One region of the Oerskovia paurometabola genome, then DNA from elsewhere that is predicted to be linked to it. Evidence: riboswitches for the same ligand, from Rfam matches in the RefSeq annotation. Region 1 holds a riboswitch; the other holds the start of a gene.
What was found. Region 1 has a riboswitch for cyclic di-AMP ahead of JOD48_RS16355 (C40 family peptidase). Riboswitches for the same ligand answer to the same signal wherever they lie in the genome.
Positions count from the first base shown of each region.

Region 2: another riboswitch for cyclic di-AMP. It lies ahead of JOD48_RS00485 (C40 family peptidase); the one in region 1 lies ahead of JOD48_RS16355 (C40 family peptidase).

Region 1 covers NZ_JAFBBV010000001.1:3,662,272-3,665,665, reverse strand. Annotated here, with positions in the region: gene serC (phosphoserine transaminase) at 1-470, opposite strand, end outside; gene JOD48_RS16360 (iron-dependent transcriptional repressor DtxR) at 604-1,320, shown strand; cyclic di-AMP (ydaO/yuaA leader) riboswitch at 1,581-1,743, shown strand; gene JOD48_RS16355 (C40 family peptidase) at 1,746-2,531, shown strand; gene JOD48_RS16350 (universal stress protein) at 2,720-3,394, shown strand, end outside.
Region 2 covers NZ_JAFBBV010000001.1:105,962-109,355, forward strand. Annotated here, with positions in the region: gene JOD48_RS00480 (hypothetical protein) at 37-339, opposite strand; gene JOD48_RS00485 (C40 family peptidase) at 471-1,265, opposite strand; cyclic di-AMP (ydaO/yuaA leader) riboswitch at 1,267-1,433, opposite strand; gene JOD48_RS00490 (DUF4287 domain-containing protein) at 1,635-1,925, opposite strand; gene JOD48_RS00495 (alpha/beta fold hydrolase) at 1,974-2,807, opposite strand; gene JOD48_RS00500 (DUF305 domain-containing protein) at 2,909-3,394, opposite strand, start outside.

The sequences.
Region 1 (3,394 bases):
ATGGCCCCCGTCGAGGTCTCGTTGTGGGGCCAGGCGTAGACGTCGATCCCGTCCGCGGCCTCGGGGACGGCGACCGACCCCGGGGGAGCGGTGATGACCTGCGAGGCCTCGAGGAAGGGTGCACGCGTGGTCGCGGTCGCGAACTTGGCGCCGAACTCGCCGAACGCCGCGTGCTGGGCGCGCTCGCGCACCAGGCACAGCGTCGCGACGTCCCAGAACGCCGACGACCCGCCGTTGCCCAGGACGACCTCGTAGCCCTCCGGGGCGTCGAACAGGTCGGCGAGGCCCGACCGGATCCGACCGACCAGGGACTTGACCGGTGCCTGACGGTGGGAGGTCCCCAGCAGGGACGTGCCCGCCTTCGTGAGCGCGCGGACCTGCGCCTCGCGAACCTTGGACGGGCCGCAGCCGAAGCGGCCGTCGCTGGGCAGCAGGTGCGGGGGGACGGTGATCTGGGTGGGCTCAGGCACGGGGCAACGATAGTCCGGCCTGGCGCGAACACCGCTCGCCGTCCACAATGTCGGTGGCTCGGACCTAAACTAGTGGTCAGCGGCCCGCCGGTGCGGCAGGTGCCCCCAAGCCCCCAAGCGACAGGAGCGCGACGTGACCGACCTGATCGACACCACCGAGATGTATCTGAAGACGATCTATGAGCTGGACGAGGAGGGGATCGTCCCTCTGCGTGCGCGGATCGCGGAGCGGTTGGGTCATTCGGGTCCGACGGTCTCGCAGACGGTGGCGCGCATGGAGCGTGATGGTCTGGTCGTGGTGACCGGGGACCGTCATCTTGAGCTCACTCCTGAGGGTCATGCGAAGGCGCAGCGGGTGATGCGTAAGCACCGGTTGGCGGAGCGGTTGCTGACGGACGTGATCAAGCTCGACTGGGAGTTCGTGCACGTCGAGGCGTGCCGGTGGGAGCACGTGATGAGCGAGCTCGTGGAGAAGCGGTTGATCGGTCTGCTGGACCACCCGCACCACGACCCGTACGGCAACCCGATCCCGGGCCTGTCGGAGCTGGGCGAGGACATCGTGGAGATCGAGTACCTCGACGGGGTCGTGTCGCTGCCCGCGTACGTGGCCGCGGCCGACCGTGCCGGGCGCGCCCCCGGGGCGCTGCGCGTGGTCGTGCAGCGCATCGCCGAGCCCCTGCAGACCGACACGGACCTGCTCGCGCGCCTGGCGGCCGCGGGCATCCTGCCCCGCCAGGAGGTCACGATCACCCCCGAGGCCGGGTCGTACACGGTTTCCGCGCAGGGCGCCGAGACCGTCCTGGACCTGCCCGACGACGTCGCGCGCCACCTCTTCGTCACCGCACCCTGACCACCACCCACCCCAGCACACCCCCACCGCCCCGCACCCCCTCCCCGGGGCACGGGGCGTCGTGGATTCCGGCCGCATGAGGCGAGGGCGCCGCCGTGCCCGAGGCAACGGTCTTGTGCCGGTTCGTCCCGTCGTCCCGGGGGGCTCCGGGGCGTCGTGATGGGAACGTGACATTCACCCCAGGGTCGTGTACGTTCGGTTCTGCTTCACGGAAGACTCATTCGTCGAAGCCCTCGCGCGGAACGCCTAACCCTGTCACCGCGAGAGGAACACCACGACCCGCTGACAGGGACGGGGGACCCAAATTCGGGTACCGGCAACGGTGCCCTTGGGGTGAAGCCAGAAGGACCTCGGTCCGGACGGCCGGGTGATTCTCCCACCCGAACCCGACAGCTGACCTCGCAGGCGTCCAGGAGAGGTATCCAGTGAACGCAGTGACGAACGGCGCACGCCATCGTGCAGCACGGCGCCCGCTTTCCACCCTTGCTTCGGCGGCGACGGCTTCCTCCGTCGGCCGCCGCACCGCTGTCGTCGCTGCCTCGTCGGGACTCATCGTCTCGATGCTGGGCGGTACGGCTGCCAACGCAGCGCCGGTCGAGCAGGACTCGACCAAGCTCAACACGGTCGACCTGAACGCGCTCACGGCCCAGGCCCGCGCTGCGCTCGAGTCCGCCCCGGCCGTCACGGTCGCCGCCGAGGCCGGCTTCGCGATCGAGAGCGCGGCCGTCGCCGTGACCCCGGCGCCGGAGCCCGTCGTCGAGCGCGTCGTCCAGACGCGCGCCACGCAGACCCCGTCGCGCTCCAACGAGCGCACCTCCGTCGCCGCCACCACGGCGACCACCGAGACGGCTGCGGCCGTCCAGGTCCCCGCCTCGGCAGCCGGCTCGTCGATCGTCTCGATCGCCAGCCGCTACGTGGGCGTCCCCTACGTCTACGGCGGCACGTCGCCCGACGGCTTCGACTGCTCGGGCTTCACCCAGTACGTCTTCGCCCAGGCCGGCATCAGCCTGCCCCGCACCTCGAGCGGCCAGGGCAGTGTCGGCACCAAGGTCTCGCGCGCCGAGGCCCAGCCCGGCGACCTGATCTGGACCCCCGGTCACATCTCGATCTACGCCGGTGACGGCATGCAGATCGACGCGCCGCGCCCCGGCAAGACGATCCAGATCCGTCAGATCTGGCAGTCGAACCCGACGTTCATCCGCGTCGCCTGAGACCACCCTGGACGAGCGGAGAACCTGCCGCCACCCAGCTGAGAACCCCGTCCTTCCGCTTCGTGCGGGAGGGCGGGGTTTCTTGCGTCAGCCGTGCCTCGCGGCGTGCGCGTGCCGGTGTGACTTTGCCAGTTCTTTCGATAGGTTTGTCTCAGGATGGACGTTTGCCCTCGGAAGGAGACGGAACCATGACCCGTGCGGAGATCGTGCTCGTCGGAGTCGACGGATCGACCCCCAGCCTGCACGCGCTGGACTGGGCGGCCGCGTACGCCCGCCAGGTCGGTTGGCCACTGCACGTCGTGTGCTCGTACTCGCTCCCCTCCTTCACCGCGGCCTCGCTCGACGGCGGCTACGCGGCGCTGGACGACACCGCGATCCAGGAGGGGGCCAAGGCCGTCCTCGCCGAGGCCACCCAGCGTGCCGAGGCCGCGGGCGTGAGGACGACCGCCGCGATCGCCACGGGCGACGCCGCCGGGGTGCTCGTCGAGCTCTCGAAGGACTACGGCCTGGTCGTGGTCGGCACGAGGGGACGCGGAGGCTTCACGGAGCGTCTCCTGGGCACCGTGTCCTCGGCGCTCCCCGCCCACTCGAGGTGCCCCACGGTCGTGGTGCCGCTCAAGAACGGACCGGGCGACGACGACACGCTTCCTGCCGTCAATCCGCTCAAGCGGATCGTGGTGGGCGTCGACGGGTCGCCGTCGGCAGACATCGCGCTCCGGCACGCGATCAAGCAGGCCCGGGCATGGGGGGCCGAGCTCGTCGCGGTGGCGGGCGTCCCCGTGGGTGCGGGAGCGGGGCTCCTCGCGTGGCTGCCGGCCTCGATCGACCACCAGCAGGTGCTCGACGACATCACCGAGGGACTC
Region 2 (3,394 bases), 3.6 Mb from region 1:
AGCGGGCCGGGCCGCGAGGCGCACGCGAGGGCACCCTCACGTCTCCTCGACATCGATCAGCCACCGCACGATGGTCCGGTCCTCGATCGTCATCCGGTACGTCTGCCCGGCGTCGATCGCGTCGTCCAACCGGCTCTGGCGGTTCTCGGTGACCCGGAGCACCCCGCAGGACGTCCGCACCTCGTAGTACGTCGTGGAGCGGTTCGTGTGCGAGACCAGGTCGTCCTCGGTGAAGCACGTCAGCTCGGTCGTCGTCCAGGTCGCGACCCAGACGACGAACGGCCCGACGAGGACGACGGCCGCGACCGTCCACCCGACCACGACCTTGGGGATCCGCATGGCGTGGAGCATACCGACGCCCGCCCGCTCCCCGTCAGCGAGGAACCGGCTGCCGTCGGGCGGTCAGGACGCGCCGGGAACGCACGAGGCCCCGTCCACAGGACTGTGGACGGGGCCTCGTGGGCAGCGGGTCAGCCGACGCGGATGAACGTCGGGTTGTTCTGCCAGATCTTGCTGTGCTTGACGGTGCTGCCCGGGGTCGTGGCCTCGATCTGCATCCCGTTGCCGGCGTAGATCGCGACGTGGCCGGGGGTCCAGATGAGGTCGCCCGGACGGGCCTCGGCGGCCGAGACGGGCGTGCCCGCGTCGCGCTGGGCACCCGACTGGTGCGGCAGCGAGACGCCGAGCTGCGCGTACACGTACTGCGTCAGACCGGAGCAGTCGAACCCGCTCGGCGAGGAACCGCCGTAGACGTAGGGCACGCCCACGTACTTCAGGGCGATGTCGACGGCGGCCGAGCCGGAGGCCGAGGCCGCCGGGGCGGCGACGGCCTTGGCCGCTGCGGGCTGCGCGCGCTCGACGCTGCGCGAAGCGGCCGCGGAACGCTCGGGGGCGGGAGCAGCGACCGGCGCGGGCGCCGGCTCGGGCTCGGGCTCGGGAGCGGGGGTGACCGCGACCGAGGCCTGCTCGATCGGCAGCACCGCGTCGGCGGCGACGGTGATCGCGGGGCTGGTCTGGAGGGCCTCGCGGGCCTGGGAGGTCACGGCGGCGAGGTCGACCGAGCCGATGGACTTCGACTCGTCCGAGGCAGGGGCGGCGTTCGCGGGGGCCGTGAAGACCGAGATCAGCAGGCCGGACGAGGCGGCGACGACCGCGCTACGACGCACGACGGCGTTGGCGCCGGACGCGGCAGACCGGCCGAGCGAGGTCAAGGGGGTGATGGGGCGGTGCGCGGCACGGTGGCGCGCACGTGGGCGTGAGGTCACGTGTGTTTCTCCTGGACGCCTGAGAGGTCAGCTGTCGGGTTCGGGCCGGAGAATCTTCTGCCCGGCCGGGCGGACCGAGGTCCGACCGGCTTCACCCCAAGGACACCGTCTCCGGTGCCCACAAGATTGGGTCCCCCACCCCTGCCATGGGTGTAGTTCGTGGCTCCGGAGGTGACAGGGTTCGGCGTCCACCGGAGCACTCCAGCGAGAAGGTTCTCTGCGGAGCAGAATCGACCGTACATGGCAACCACGGGATTGTCACAATGAGGTAACGAACCTCGCGAGTCGGACACATGTCCACCTCGACGACGGACCGCACCCGCACGCGGAAGGTGCGAGCCGTCGTCGGGCAGACCGGCCGAGCCGGGCTCAGGCGGGCTTGGTCGCCCTGCCGTCCAGCCACAGGGTGTCCGACTCGTCGCGGTGCGTGCCGGTCGAGCCGACGTGCTTGCTGTCGATCGTCGGCCCCTTCTTGATCACGTGGACGATCGCCATCGCGTGGCCGCGCCCCAGGCCGTAGTCCTCCTTGAGCCACTCCACGATCACGCCGGCCTTGACGGACGGGTCGTCGTAGCCCTTCTCCTGCGCGATCGTCACGAGCTGGCGGGGGGTGAGCCCGGTCTTGTCCTCGACGGCGTCCAGGTAGGCCTGAAATGACATGGTGCTCCTCGTGTCTGTGGGTCGGGTGGGCGGTCGATCCGGGGCGGCTCAAGCGGTGCGGAGCACCCTGCGCAAACGCTGGGCGAAGGCCGACGGGTCGTCGACGAAGCCCGTGTGGTCGCCCGGGAAGAGCGTCGTCGTGGTGCCGAGCAGGGCTGCGAGCGCCGTCGACGTCTGGTCGCAGAGCTGACCGGTCGAGTCCTCGCCGACCCCGACGACCACGCGGACGGGAGAGGCACGCAGGGCCTCGACGTCGGGCTCGAAGAGCGTGGTCCCCAGGAGGTCGTGCGCGAACCAGAAGCGTTCGTCCGCAACCTGCTGCGGGTCGCGCTCGCCGCCGAACACCTGCTCGACCATCCCGTCCGGGACGTCGATGTCGCCGATCGCGAAGAACTTCCGCCAGGCCCCGACGACGTCACCCGCGCGATGATCCTCCACGAGCTCGCGCGTCGCGGCGTGCAGCCGCTCACGGTCCGGCATCAGGGCGTCGAGCGGCGGCTCGTGCGCGACGACCGTCCTGACCAGGTCGGGGCGCGACTGGACGAGAGCGAGCGCGGTCACGGCGCCACCGCTCGACCCGACGACGGTCGCGGGGCCCGCGTCGAGGTGGGTCAGGAGCCGCGCGAGGTCGTCGGCACGGACCTGCGGCGGCGTGTCCTGGTCCGGGTCGTCGACCGTGCTGCGGTGGATCCCGCGCGGGTCGGTCGTCAGGACGGTGTAGTCGGTCGCGAGCAGGTCGGCGAGCGGCGCGAACGCGTCGGCGTCCATGGGCGCGCCGACGAGCACGACGAGCGGCCCCCGGCCCCTGACCTCGTGGTGGAGCGTGGCGCCCGGGACCCGCAGCGTCCGGGCGGTCGCAGGGACGGTCGGGGTGTCGGTCACGGGAACCTCCAGGAGTGCGCACGGCGGGTGGTCGAGGGGGTGGACCGTGCGGAGGGCCGGAACTCATCGGTCCACCGCCCGCGCCCGCGACGCAGCGCGACCTACCGCCCGAGGAGCGTGTCGATCTCGGCCATCTCGGCCGTCTGCACGTCGACCATGACCTGCGCGAGGTCCCGGAGCTCGGCGTGCCCGCCGCCCTCGATCTCGCCCTGCGTCATCGCGATCGCCCCCTCGTGGTGCGAGTGCATGAGCTCGAGGAACGTCTTCTCGGCCGCGGCCACCGCCGTGGCGTCACCCGCGCTCGCGTCCGCGAGGCGAGCGAGAGACCCCATCTGGTCGCTCGTGAGCATGCCGTTCGCGACGTGCACGGAGTGCATCTGCATGAGGTCGTCCATGGCCCAGGCGTCGGCCCAGCCGAGCATGGTCTCGATCTCCTCGGCCTGCCCGTCGAGGATCCGCTGCGCGAGGTCGCGCGTCGGTTCGCTCACGCCGTCGACCGCCAGGATGATCTCGCTCATCTCGACGGCCTGCTCGTGGTGCGGGGTCATCATCGCGACGAAGTGCGTGTCGACGTCGTTGACCTCGGC